DNA from 2 places in the Caproiciproducens puteiluti genome. Region 2 is predicted to be linked to the other one. Evidence: riboswitches for the same ligand, from Rfam matches in the RefSeq annotation. Region 2 holds a riboswitch; the other holds the start of a gene.
What was found. A riboswitch is a leader RNA that binds a small molecule or an ion and turns the genes downstream of it on or off. The one in region 2 is predicted to bind cyclic di-GMP.
Positions count from the first base shown of each region.

Region 1: it holds a riboswitch for cyclic di-GMP, as region 2 does, so the genes downstream of both, ACRQU7_RS10895 (sigma-70 family RNA polymerase sigma factor) here and ACRQU7_RS01605 (FtsK/SpoIIIE domain-containing protein) in region 2, are expected to answer to the same signal.

Region 1 covers NZ_CP194790.1:2,226,760-2,232,159, reverse strand. The annotation lists gene ACRQU7_RS10905 (hypothetical protein) at 160-315, opposite strand; gene ACRQU7_RS10900 (recombinase family protein) at 327-713, opposite strand; gene ACRQU7_RS10895 (sigma-70 family RNA polymerase sigma factor) at 1,271-1,720, opposite strand; cyclic di-GMP riboswitch class I at 2,131-2,222, opposite strand; gene ACRQU7_RS10890 (hypothetical protein) at 2,318-2,587, opposite strand; gene arsA (arsenical pump-driving ATPase) at 2,661-4,397, opposite strand; gene arsD (arsenite efflux transporter metallochaperone ArsD) at 4,541-4,933, opposite strand; gene ACRQU7_RS10875 (arsenic metallochaperone ArsD family protein) at 5,000-5,323, opposite strand; gene arsB (ACR3 family arsenite efflux transporter) at 5,354-5,400, opposite strand, start outside.
Region 2 covers NZ_CP194790.1:323,098-328,497, reverse strand. The annotation lists gene ACRQU7_RS01605 (FtsK/SpoIIIE domain-containing protein) at 1-3,435, opposite strand, end outside; cyclic di-GMP riboswitch class I at 3,496-3,578, opposite strand; gene ACRQU7_RS01600 (hypothetical protein) at 4,687-4,923, shown strand; gene ACRQU7_RS01595 (DUF3791 domain-containing protein) at 4,934-5,146, shown strand.

The sequences.
Region 1 (5,400 bases), 1.9 Mb from region 2:
TGAGTGAGAGACCGGACACTTGATTTTATTCAATTGTCAAGGAGCAGTTGGTTTTTTGCCAACGCCATTATCTCACACAAAGCAGGAAAAAGCTATACAAATAGCTGATTTTTCGCATATTGACATTAGAAAAAACCGCCTTTAAATTGTGCTTTGCGTTTATGCTGTCCTAACTACATAAGCATTTATCAAAGCCTTTTTTATGAAATCAGCCGCTTCTTTGTTCGGCTCCGCAGAAAAAAGCAATGTGACAGGTAGTCCATTTACTTGGATTCTTATAGTCTCAGCTCTTGTATCCGGCTGCTTTGCCTTCATAGTGAAGCCTCCTATTCCATGCCCATGGTGAGCTCATGGATTGCATTGATATCTCTGAACAATCTGATTTCTCCTTCCAGCGGTGAATAGAGCTTTATGCCCGACTGCTCCAGCTTCCGGAGAAAATCCAGCGTTTGTGCCGAATCTCTCCCGAGGCGGCTTAGTTGTTTTACTAACAAGACATCCATCCTGTCTTGTTCAGCGGCACGTTCGACTGCAATCAGGCCGGGGCGATTATATTTCAGGCCGCTTCCCAAATCCTCGGAACAGCCAACAATGGTGAATCCCAGCTGATCCGCATAGTCATAGAGCTCTTTTTTCTGACCTTTCAGCATGCCGTGGGCATCCTCCGGCGCGTCAATGCGGCAGTACAGCCACGCTCTTTTTTTCAGTCCCATTATAAAAACCTCCTGTTCCTAAATAATGTGGTTTGACCTCACAAGGGCGCGGCAGGGCGCAATTGTCCTGCCGCGTAGTTTCTAAGGTCAAACGATTTGCTTGTTCTTCATTTCAATTTAATGCTTCTATTCGGCACTGCTTCCCGAAGCGAGGGCGGCAACATAAATGGTTTGCCGGTTAAGCAAACACCATAGGGATTTCACCTCTCCGTGGTTCTCACCGAGCCGCCCCCATTGCGTGATCCCGCTTTCAGGCGGGGCTGTGGCTGGACGGAAGTAGCGTTAGCACTGTCCGTTTCATTGCGAAACAACCCACCACGGGCTGCTTTATAACCGGGCTTTGCCGCTCGTCGCCTTCGATGCCATCGGTTCAACGGATGTCTGTCACCCATCCGCAGGTAGTCTTGGCGCGCCCGTCAATGTCGCTGCCGCTCATCACGGCCGGACAGATCATGTATTTATGTTGCCGGATATGAAATTTTCAAGGAGCAATGAGGGAAGAGTAAAACCCCCTCACTTATTTCCACGTTGAGTGAGGGGGTTGAGCGGATAAATTTTTATTTTCCCATAAGTTTTTTTAATTCCGCCAGGATTTTTACCTTTCTATCGTGAATTGTCCGCTGCGCGATCCCGGTTTCTCTGGATAGCTGGCGCTCGCTCTTATCCATAAAAAAGAGAGCCGTGATCAACTCCTGTTCTTCCGGGGCGAGATGTTTGAGGCAGGCCAGCATTTTCCCGATCAGCACCGTCTTGATCGCGGCATCCTCAACACTTTCAATCTCGGTGACAAACTGTCTGTTTTCCTCCAGAAGCCGCTCGTAGGAGTCCTCTCGGCTGGGAAGGTATGTAGCGGTGCCACTGCCATAATCAATCCTGCACCGTTCGACTTTGATGTCGTACTGCTGGTATTCCATCAGGCGGTCGCTTTTCTCCAGAACCTCGATAATTTCTTTGCTTACATCGGGATATTTATCCCGGTAATTTGTTTTTCTCCGATACTTTGCCATAAGCTTGTCCTCCATTTCGTGATTGTTGAAATCCGGAAATGAAGAACAAGCGGAGGGGATCGGCAATGTCGATTCGACACGCTTCTACAAAAAGAAAAGAGCTTAAAATCGAAACTGTTCTTTAGCGGTCGAGGCGGGGCTTTTGTTGTCGAAAATAAAAAATCAGCACTTTGCCCGGGACGGCAAAGTGCTGATTTTTGAATATATTCAGTTAATGGAGGCGAGTGTGTACGGGATTCGCCGTCTTTATTTCAACCTCCGGAAAAGGAAGAAGTAAAGAATATTCATGGGTTCCCCTTTCACCAAGGGACATAGCAGAGCCATGAATGATCTTTGTTCAAATTATCCGTCAGAAGCTATAAAAACAATGAAAGCCTGCCCGTAAAAAGGGCAAGCTTTCAAGTGCGACTTCCGGCAGCCAGGCTGTCATAGCGCGCTTTTACGCACTTTAGACCCTATGGCTTTGCGTCCCCATCGTTAAATGGGTTTGCCCTTGGTTTGACTATTTTGTTGTTTTAACATCTTTCGGCTTGTGCTTCCGTATGATAGGCGCACGTGATTTGCAGGGAATGGGGGGATTCCATATTACTGTTTCCATCAACAGCAGCATGACTGATCGTCCTGAATGGTCAGCTCGCCATTTTCCGCTGCAAGTGTCACAGCCTCTGTCCTTGTTTGAGTCTGGTCATCCATCATAACAGGGACCCCGTCAATGGAAACGGACTTCTCGCCTGCTTGCAATTTGATCAGTTCAAATTGCAAGGATGTGCCGCAGCAGGATTGCTGCTGTGATACTTTTAAACAGTCACAATCATTGGAATCAAATGCCGCCTGAATCAAGGATTTTGCTTCTTCTGTAATTTTCATCTTTCATTTCTCCAGTTCTATCATTTTATGATATCTTTATAATGACACAATCGTCCCATTGGAAAGTGTTAGCTTATATTGTCAGCAGTTTATCTCCTTCGATTTCCTCAGCGCTCCATGCAATTACCGCAAAATTTCCCTTGGAATGTTCATCCACCTTGTTGATCCACTCGATTTCGTTGCTCACCTTTGCGGAAAGTATTTGATTCGTTGTATCGGTCCGGTAGAAAGACGAATTGATTACCCACCATTTTGTTTCGATGCTGGCGCGCTTTAAATCTTCCTCCAGGCGCAGTGCTTCATAGACGGGCGTATCCTCAGCCAAAGTCACAATAATGACCTCGGTTTCATCAGGATTGCGGAGGCGCGGCAGAAGCTTCCGTGCGGATTCGGGGATTTCGCCCTGGGAGCGTTTGATCTCCTGATTGTAGCTTTGTGTGGAATCCAGCAGCAAAAGGGTATGCCCTGTCGGAGCGGTATCGATCACGACGGTCTGGTCTTCCGCTTTCTCTACAACTTCGGCAAAAGCCCGGAATACTGCAATTTCCTGCGTACAGGGAGAACGTAAATCCTCCTCGATATAAGCGATATCATCAGCGGACATGGTTTTCTTTGCATTGGAAAGCACTTCTTCCTGATATTTTTTCAGTTCGGCTTGTTCATCAATATGGCTCATGGTGATGCCGCTGGCCTCGCTGATTACGGATTTCAGGTGCCCGGCCGGGTCCGTCGTAGTCAGATGAACTTTCCTTCCTCTTTTTGAAAGGCCCAGTGCAATTGCGGCCGCAACGGTGGTTTTCCCGACACCGCCTTTCCCCATGGTAAAGATGACCTTTTTATTCGTGCGATACAGATCGTCAATGACATCTTCCAGATGAGGAATCGATTTAGCCCTGACTTTTTCATCGCGGATCTTATACTGATCCTGGGTCAGAAAAGCCCTGACATTGTCAATTCCGGTGATGTTATAAGCCCGCAGCGGAATCCGGTATGCGGTCAGTTTTTTCAAGCCTTGCGGGATGTCATGAAGCGCGTCTTGCTGTTTCCGATACAGGCTCTCGGAAACGCTGTCGTCATAGGAAGTCAGCACGCCGTTGATCACCAGTGTCTGATTGTTGATACCGATCTCCGCCAGTTCCCTGGATGCCCGTTCCGCTTCTTTCAAAGGTGCTTCTTCCGGACGCGAAACAAGAATCAGCGTCGTCTGCTTCCCGTCGGACAAGGTTCTGACGGCTTCTTTATAAACTTCCTTTTTACTTTCCAATCCCGAAAGCTGACCTAAACAGGAAGCTCCATGCGTATTTTCACTGATGAAATTGCTCCAAGCGGACGGCAGTTGCAGCATGCGAAGCGTATGCCCTGTCGGAGCGGTATCGAACAAGATATGATCATAGTCTTTCCGCACCGTTTCATCTGTGATGAATTTTGAAAACTCATTGAAAGCTGCAATCTCGACCGTACACGAACCGGAAAGCTGTTCCTCCATATTTTTAATCACCGCATCAGGCAGCTTGCCGCGATAGGGGCCGATGACACTTTCCCTGTATTCTGCTGCTGCCTGTATGGGATCAAGGTTGGAAACAACCAAATTTGGAACTTCTTTAATCGCTACCCCTTTGTTCGTAAGCTCCGTATGGAAAACGTCCTGCAAATTTGAGGCGGGGTCCGTACTGATTAAAAGCACCTTTTTCCCTTTGTCTGCAAGGGTGACGGCCGTGGCGCATGCTGCCGATGTTTTTCCGACTCCACCCTTTCCCGTGTAAAACAAATATTTCGTCAACCTAATTAATTGTGGATTAAAATTCTCCATGATGATACCTCCAATCTTTTATAAAAAGATAAGGAGCATCCTCGTCCCTTGTGAAAAATTCACACAACTGATTTGGGAAGATATGCTCCTATCGTCTTGTTAGAAGTGCTAAATCTCTTTCTCAGCAGAAAGTATGAACCGAATCAGCAGCACTTTCCTCCCGAGCAGCCGCATCCGCCCGACCTTCTCGGAGTGACCTTGACAACCTTCGGCTTCCCGCCGAACAGATTTGCCGGGACGCCGAGTAGGTTGGCAAATTCTTCATTGGTGGGGTACCGGCCTGCGGTCACGATTTCTCCGTCCAAAACAGTGACGGGCAGCCCATCGACGCCCTTTGTGTTGATAAAGTGATTGACTGCCTTGTTGTTTACGAACTGCTGCGGAGCATTTGACAGATTGAACCGTTCAACATTGATCCCGTTTTTCTTGAGTGTATTCAGGGCAGTCGAAATCCTGAGAAGTTCGGGGTCCACTCCAACTCCGCAAAGGCCAGTCGAACAGCACATGGCAGGTTCAAAGATTTGCATTTTTTTCATATAAGACATCTCCTAAAAATTGTTATTTACCATTGATCGTCGACCGACGATCAATGGATAGATTGGTTAATTAAAACAACTCACCGGAATATTCAAGAGCGTTGCGAGCTCATCGTTGGTTGGATATCGGCCCATAAATACAATTTCATCATCCAAAACAATGATTGGAAGCTTTCCAAGACGTTCCCCATTGTTGATGAGCTTATTAATGGATTTGTTGTTTATAAATTCCATTGGCAAGTCTAAAAGGTTAAAACATTCAACCTTAATGTCGTTTTTCTCCAACGTCTTGAGAGATACTTTGAATCGAATCAATTCAGAATTAGAATTATCATTGCGTAATCCAATGGTGCAGCCCAACGCCGATTCAAAGATTCGCATTGTTTTCATGAAATCGCTCCGGATAAATCAGTTCGCCAGTCATTTTTGAGCCTCTGGTTTATGGAGCGGAAGCCCATTTCCATCAA
Region 2 (5,400 bases):
TTTCCCATTCCCGAAGGCCTTTTTCAATATCATATACCACTTTTTTTGCCAATTAGAATCATGAATATTTCTAAAGCATTCTGATACAATCTGGTATTTGAGGACTTCTCTACGTGCGGAGATAAACATGTCTGTAGAATTTTCATCAACGGAGAAAATCTCTTTGAGGATTCCAACAATCGCTGCAATCTGTCCAGCCGCATGTCCGATAATGTTGTATCTTCCGTCATCGCCTTTAGAAATTGTCGCATCTGGTGATTCGTCACGAGTTTTGACCTCAATAGGCTGAATAAGGAGTGTATTTGTAGTCTCTTCATATCGTAAGCCAACAAGATCTGCTCGCTCATCTCCGAATCTACTATCCTGAAGCCAAAGACGAGCTTTATAATCATCCAAAGAAGCAACCAAAGAATCTGCATTGTTCTTCGTATACCAGGATGCTGCAAATAAGGTGCCAATTAGACCCTTCTTTTTATTATCTATTGCCTGTGCGTCTGCTCCGAACTTCGGTATGCTAATCAGACCATTGGATGCAATATGCCCAAATGTTTTAAGTATGTCAATGAGCGTCTCCGACTTAGGATATAGATTATAGCCTCTCAACATAGTCAAGTACTGCGTGATAATTCGTGAATCGCTTGATGCCCATACATTAACCATTCTTCTGTCGTATTGCATTTCTCCGATGGGAATAGCTCCCTTCGGGTCATAATTATTTGTATCCCTGTCGGCTACGGCAAGCCATTGCACTTGGTCATCTTGAATTGTTGAAATAACAGCAGTCATATCTGCACTACCGTTATAAGTAGTACGTGGATTCATGTTATTGCTTATTACATCGGCAGACTTCATCAACTTATGATAATCACCAATTAAGCCGGAATCAATTTCTGAGGACGGATAGATACTGCCTCTATGCTGAATCTCATCAAAATCATAATCATATGTAACAACTAATGGATTAATGTACAGATTCTTATTATTTGGCCCAAATTCGATTTCATAAGCGGATTGGTCAAAATAGAAGGCCACATGAACGGGTTTTTGTGCTAATGCTACCTTCACTTCATTAGCCGAATCAACATTCTGAATGCTAATTGAAATCTTATTCTGCCTGATAAATTCTCCAATTTCATAATCCTTGCCGGAATAATCCAACTTAGATAGCTCAGTATTGCCATTTTGCTTACGAGTAAGATATACATCATACACCACTCTTCGGCATCCATTTTTATCCATGAAGGATTTTATTGCACGAATATTTCCGATCAAATCAGGTGCATCAACTGAACAGATGCGAATTTCATTTTTCGTGTAAGGAGCGAAGCCTATCCAGCGTGTCAATATCTCGCCAATAGATTGGGTCCCATCGTCACCAAGATATCTATTAGTTTTGTTTTCAAAGGTCGGAAGCATTTCGATATTTCCGGAGCATGGTAACACCTTGTCGTCTGAGGTTTCTGTAACAATGCTATTTGCGATGAGAAAGCTCAGAACTTGTGGAAGTTGATTCAATACTTCTGTCAGGGAACTGGCATCATCCTCATCCAACTGCGCTTTCCTCGATGGCAATGTCTTAAAAATTTCATAGTATCTCCACAGGTAAAGAGGATGGATCGGCAATAGCATTCCTTTCCATTCCTTCGGAGTCTTCACGTACAAAACATCCAGCAGTAGCAACGCTTTTGCAATAAAGCTGGTGCCACCCGCACTTATTTGGCGCATAGTCGGTTCGTTCACACAGTATGCATGATACAGCTTTGCCCATGCATCAATATAGGACAACATTACCCGCCTAGCATCCTCGTCAGCTCCAAAACTCAGTACAGGATAATACATAGTCATATCCAGGTTCTGAAGCAATTTACTCCTATACTCAGACAACTCGCTAATAATTGGACTAAACCGTTCGGCTGTGTCAATTTCTTTTTCATCAAATTGAGCATCAAACTGAATCACAAAATCAAATAGCGCCTGACTTCCATCAATACCGCTCTTAAAGGCGACCATCGATGTAGAATCAGTTGGATTGAATGGCTTGAAGCTTTTAATGTCTGCAGAAATAGCGTCTTTAAGAACGCTTTCTTCTGTTTCCATCAAGCCACCCCACGAGGTCTCATTACAAACCTTTCCAACCAGTTTTCTAAGGTCGGATTGATGATTTTCAATTACAATGCTACGGTCGTTGAAAATCCCACCAATTGCCGGAATACTGTCATCATTTTCCTCATTTTCAGGATCAAAGTGCTTCTTAAGTTCACCCAGCAATTCCTTTATAATTGCGATATCTTTCTCGTTACCAGTAACAATCGCATCTGAAATTAACTGGCCTAATTCTTTAGGGCGTATAGGTGTAGCCTCAGTAATCTCTTCATTTTCCTCGCTGTCACCTTCAGTTGGATTAGATTTTGGCGGATTTTTTTCTTTCTTAGGTTCATTCGCCTTTGAAGCCGAAAACAATTCCTGAACAGTAGAAAAGTCCAGCAGCTTTAGGGTTTCTCTTTTGCCATACTTATAAAGATTTTGCAGATTATTATAAGCTCTCTGCAATCGCTCCTTATCAACAGCTTTTGTTCTGGCCAAAGAACGACTCAGTTTTTTTCTTGAGTCTTCACTCAACTGACCAATCGCAAAAATCAATTCTCTATTCCGATTTAGTCGTTCTTCAGGCTTGTTCTTTGTTCCTAAAATATCAGCATCACACAGAAGATTGAGCCTCCACATGTTATTTGGAATAGCTTCAGCCATATTATCAGTTGCAGTGATGGCCTGGATGAATTCCAAGATTACATCAAAAGAATAGTAATCAGATGTTTGCTGTAACGCACTCCAGAAATTCTGTGTTGGTGTGTTGCTTTCATTCTTAGTCTGCAATTCAATAAGATACTTCGAAAGGTCTTTTAAAGAAAGCACTTCAAACTCCGCCAGCGAATGAAGTTTATCTACATCATTTTTTACAAATACCACAATATTGCCCGCGTACTCAGGTACACTTCTCCACAGAACTGCCTTTTCCACTGATGGTGTAAGCGTAAAGAAATCTTCTTCTTTTTCCTCTGGCACATCGTAGCCAATAGCTGCAATATAAATATGTGAATTTCTCTTCGTAGCCAATTCAAGAGCAATTTTCTCAGGGTTAATATTACCAATTCCCTTAGCGAGAATACCGACCTTTGTCTCTGCAAGCTTTTCAAGCAATAATTCAGTTACAAGATTTTGTTTATCTAACATCAATCCATACCTCCTAACCGAATCTGAAGGATCCATTTGCTTCTCTTTCCTTGCGTCCGCCGGTTTCTCTGCATCCTTAGGAATCGCCCAGGCTTTGCCGAACTTGGTCAGCCCAGGAATCCGTCCCTGATTGCATAGCACCTGCACACGGCGGCGAGTAATGCCCCATTTTTTTGCGGCTTCGGCGATTGAAATATAATCCATAGCGCTTACCTCGTGTTTATATACAATAATAGCCCTACGGTTTTCGTAGGGCGAAATGTTTGCCACAGTTGGCTGCCATCCAAACGGTACAGGCCCTTTTAGCTTCGCGTTGCCGTCTTTCGATGACTTTGCCAATTATTCGATATAATTCAACTATATTATATGCTTTTTGGCGAACAAATGCAATGTAAAAATGTAATTTTTACCCACAAATTGATGCGCAGTGTTATTGTGATATAATGAGTCATTGTGCAAAAAGGAGATTTCACATATTCTAGGAATTCTTCGATTTGTATTCGCCGCCTTCTTTGTTGGCGTCAACTTTTCCCCAGACAGCCCAAAAATTCATTTTCAACATTTCAACAATGCTGGGCTTTGGGGATTGCATGTAGAATTCCTTATATCTTTTTTATAGTCGGATGCCATAAAGGTAACCTTCCCTAAGTTTTAATATTTTCTACCTGAAAACCCTCTTGAAAAGCACGGGCGAATATCTCCTGATTCATTTTAGGTCAACTGTTAAGAAACTCTCCAAAGAGGCATCCGATATCGTTTTGGGGATACGGTAGAATGACTTTATACTCGAGTTTCTGCGTACACTTTTGGCTGCAGGCCAAATGGGACGGATCTTTGAAAAAATAAGTCTCATCCATCACCTCACCTTACGGATTGGAATATCATCTCTCTTTCCGATCTCCAAAGCAAAAAAGAAGCCTTGACTAATCGATATAAAATAAAAAGGCATGGTCGTGGGCGATTCATCACTCCACTTCCGTGCCCTTTGTCTGATTGCCACTCATCTTTAAAAACGGTGAATAGCCATTTTTTCTTTTTGTATTTCAATTGTAAAATAACACAATATCTGCTACAGCTTTTAGAACACGCTATCCAAATATGTTTTCCAATATTCATCATCTCTTGTAATACCGTGGAGCCAAAAAGACATAATCACTACTTCGAATTCCCGCCTTTTGCTCTTGGTAAAGCTTTTTTTCGGCATATTTCCATAAAGAGTGTCTAGATCAAACAAATTATCTTTCTGTTTATAGTCGTAATTGTAGTAAAATATATTGGACAATTTAAACTTGCTTTCTGACCTATTTGCATAATATTCGTTTTTCAATTTATGGCCTTCGGGCCAAATCTCACGGTTGAAGGTTGAAAAACTCTTTAATCAGGTGCTGTTCCATACGGAAAAAGCGCTTTCATACTGCACCTTTCAGAATTCTATTGTTTTGAAGGGAGAAGAAAATGGATAAGGAGAAATTTGACGCGGTATTTCCAATCATAGTGGCCGCACTGACGAACAGAATCGCAGCTGAAAACCGAATATCAGACGAAAAAGCGATTGCGGAATTTTATACTTCACAGCTCTATTCCGTTCTTGAAAATGAACAGACTAAGGTCTGGCAGTACAGCACGGAGAAGCTGTATGATTTGTACAGAAAAGAAAAAGAAAACGGCAGTCTGGAACTGCCTGAGTATTGAGGTGATAACGATGAGCGGGACAGTTGAATTTAAAGTGTTTTGTTTGGAAGCATACAAAAACGCGCACCAAATAAACGGTGCTGCTGCACTGGATGCTTTTCATAAATACGGTGTATTTGACTATATCAATTCCTTTTATGATGTGCTGCATTCAACCGGCCAGCAGTATATTGTGGAGGATATTGATCTGTATATCAAAGCAAGGCAGCCACTTCTGCAATAAGTAGGCCCTAGTTGCAAGCAAAGCAGGAAAAAGCCGCGGGATTAAGATTTGCCCCGTGGCTTCTTTTTTTATAATTCTGATTCTTCGTTCTGGAGAGTTTGGTCTTATTTTCATTACCTCTTCAAAGGTCATTTTCTCAAGCTTATTAGCGGGAAGATGCTTGCAACATCGAACTCGTTAATCGAGTGCACCTACCCTGTACACAGAGTACGAATTCCTGACTCTGCGCCGGCCTATCTCAATGGGCTTGCTTT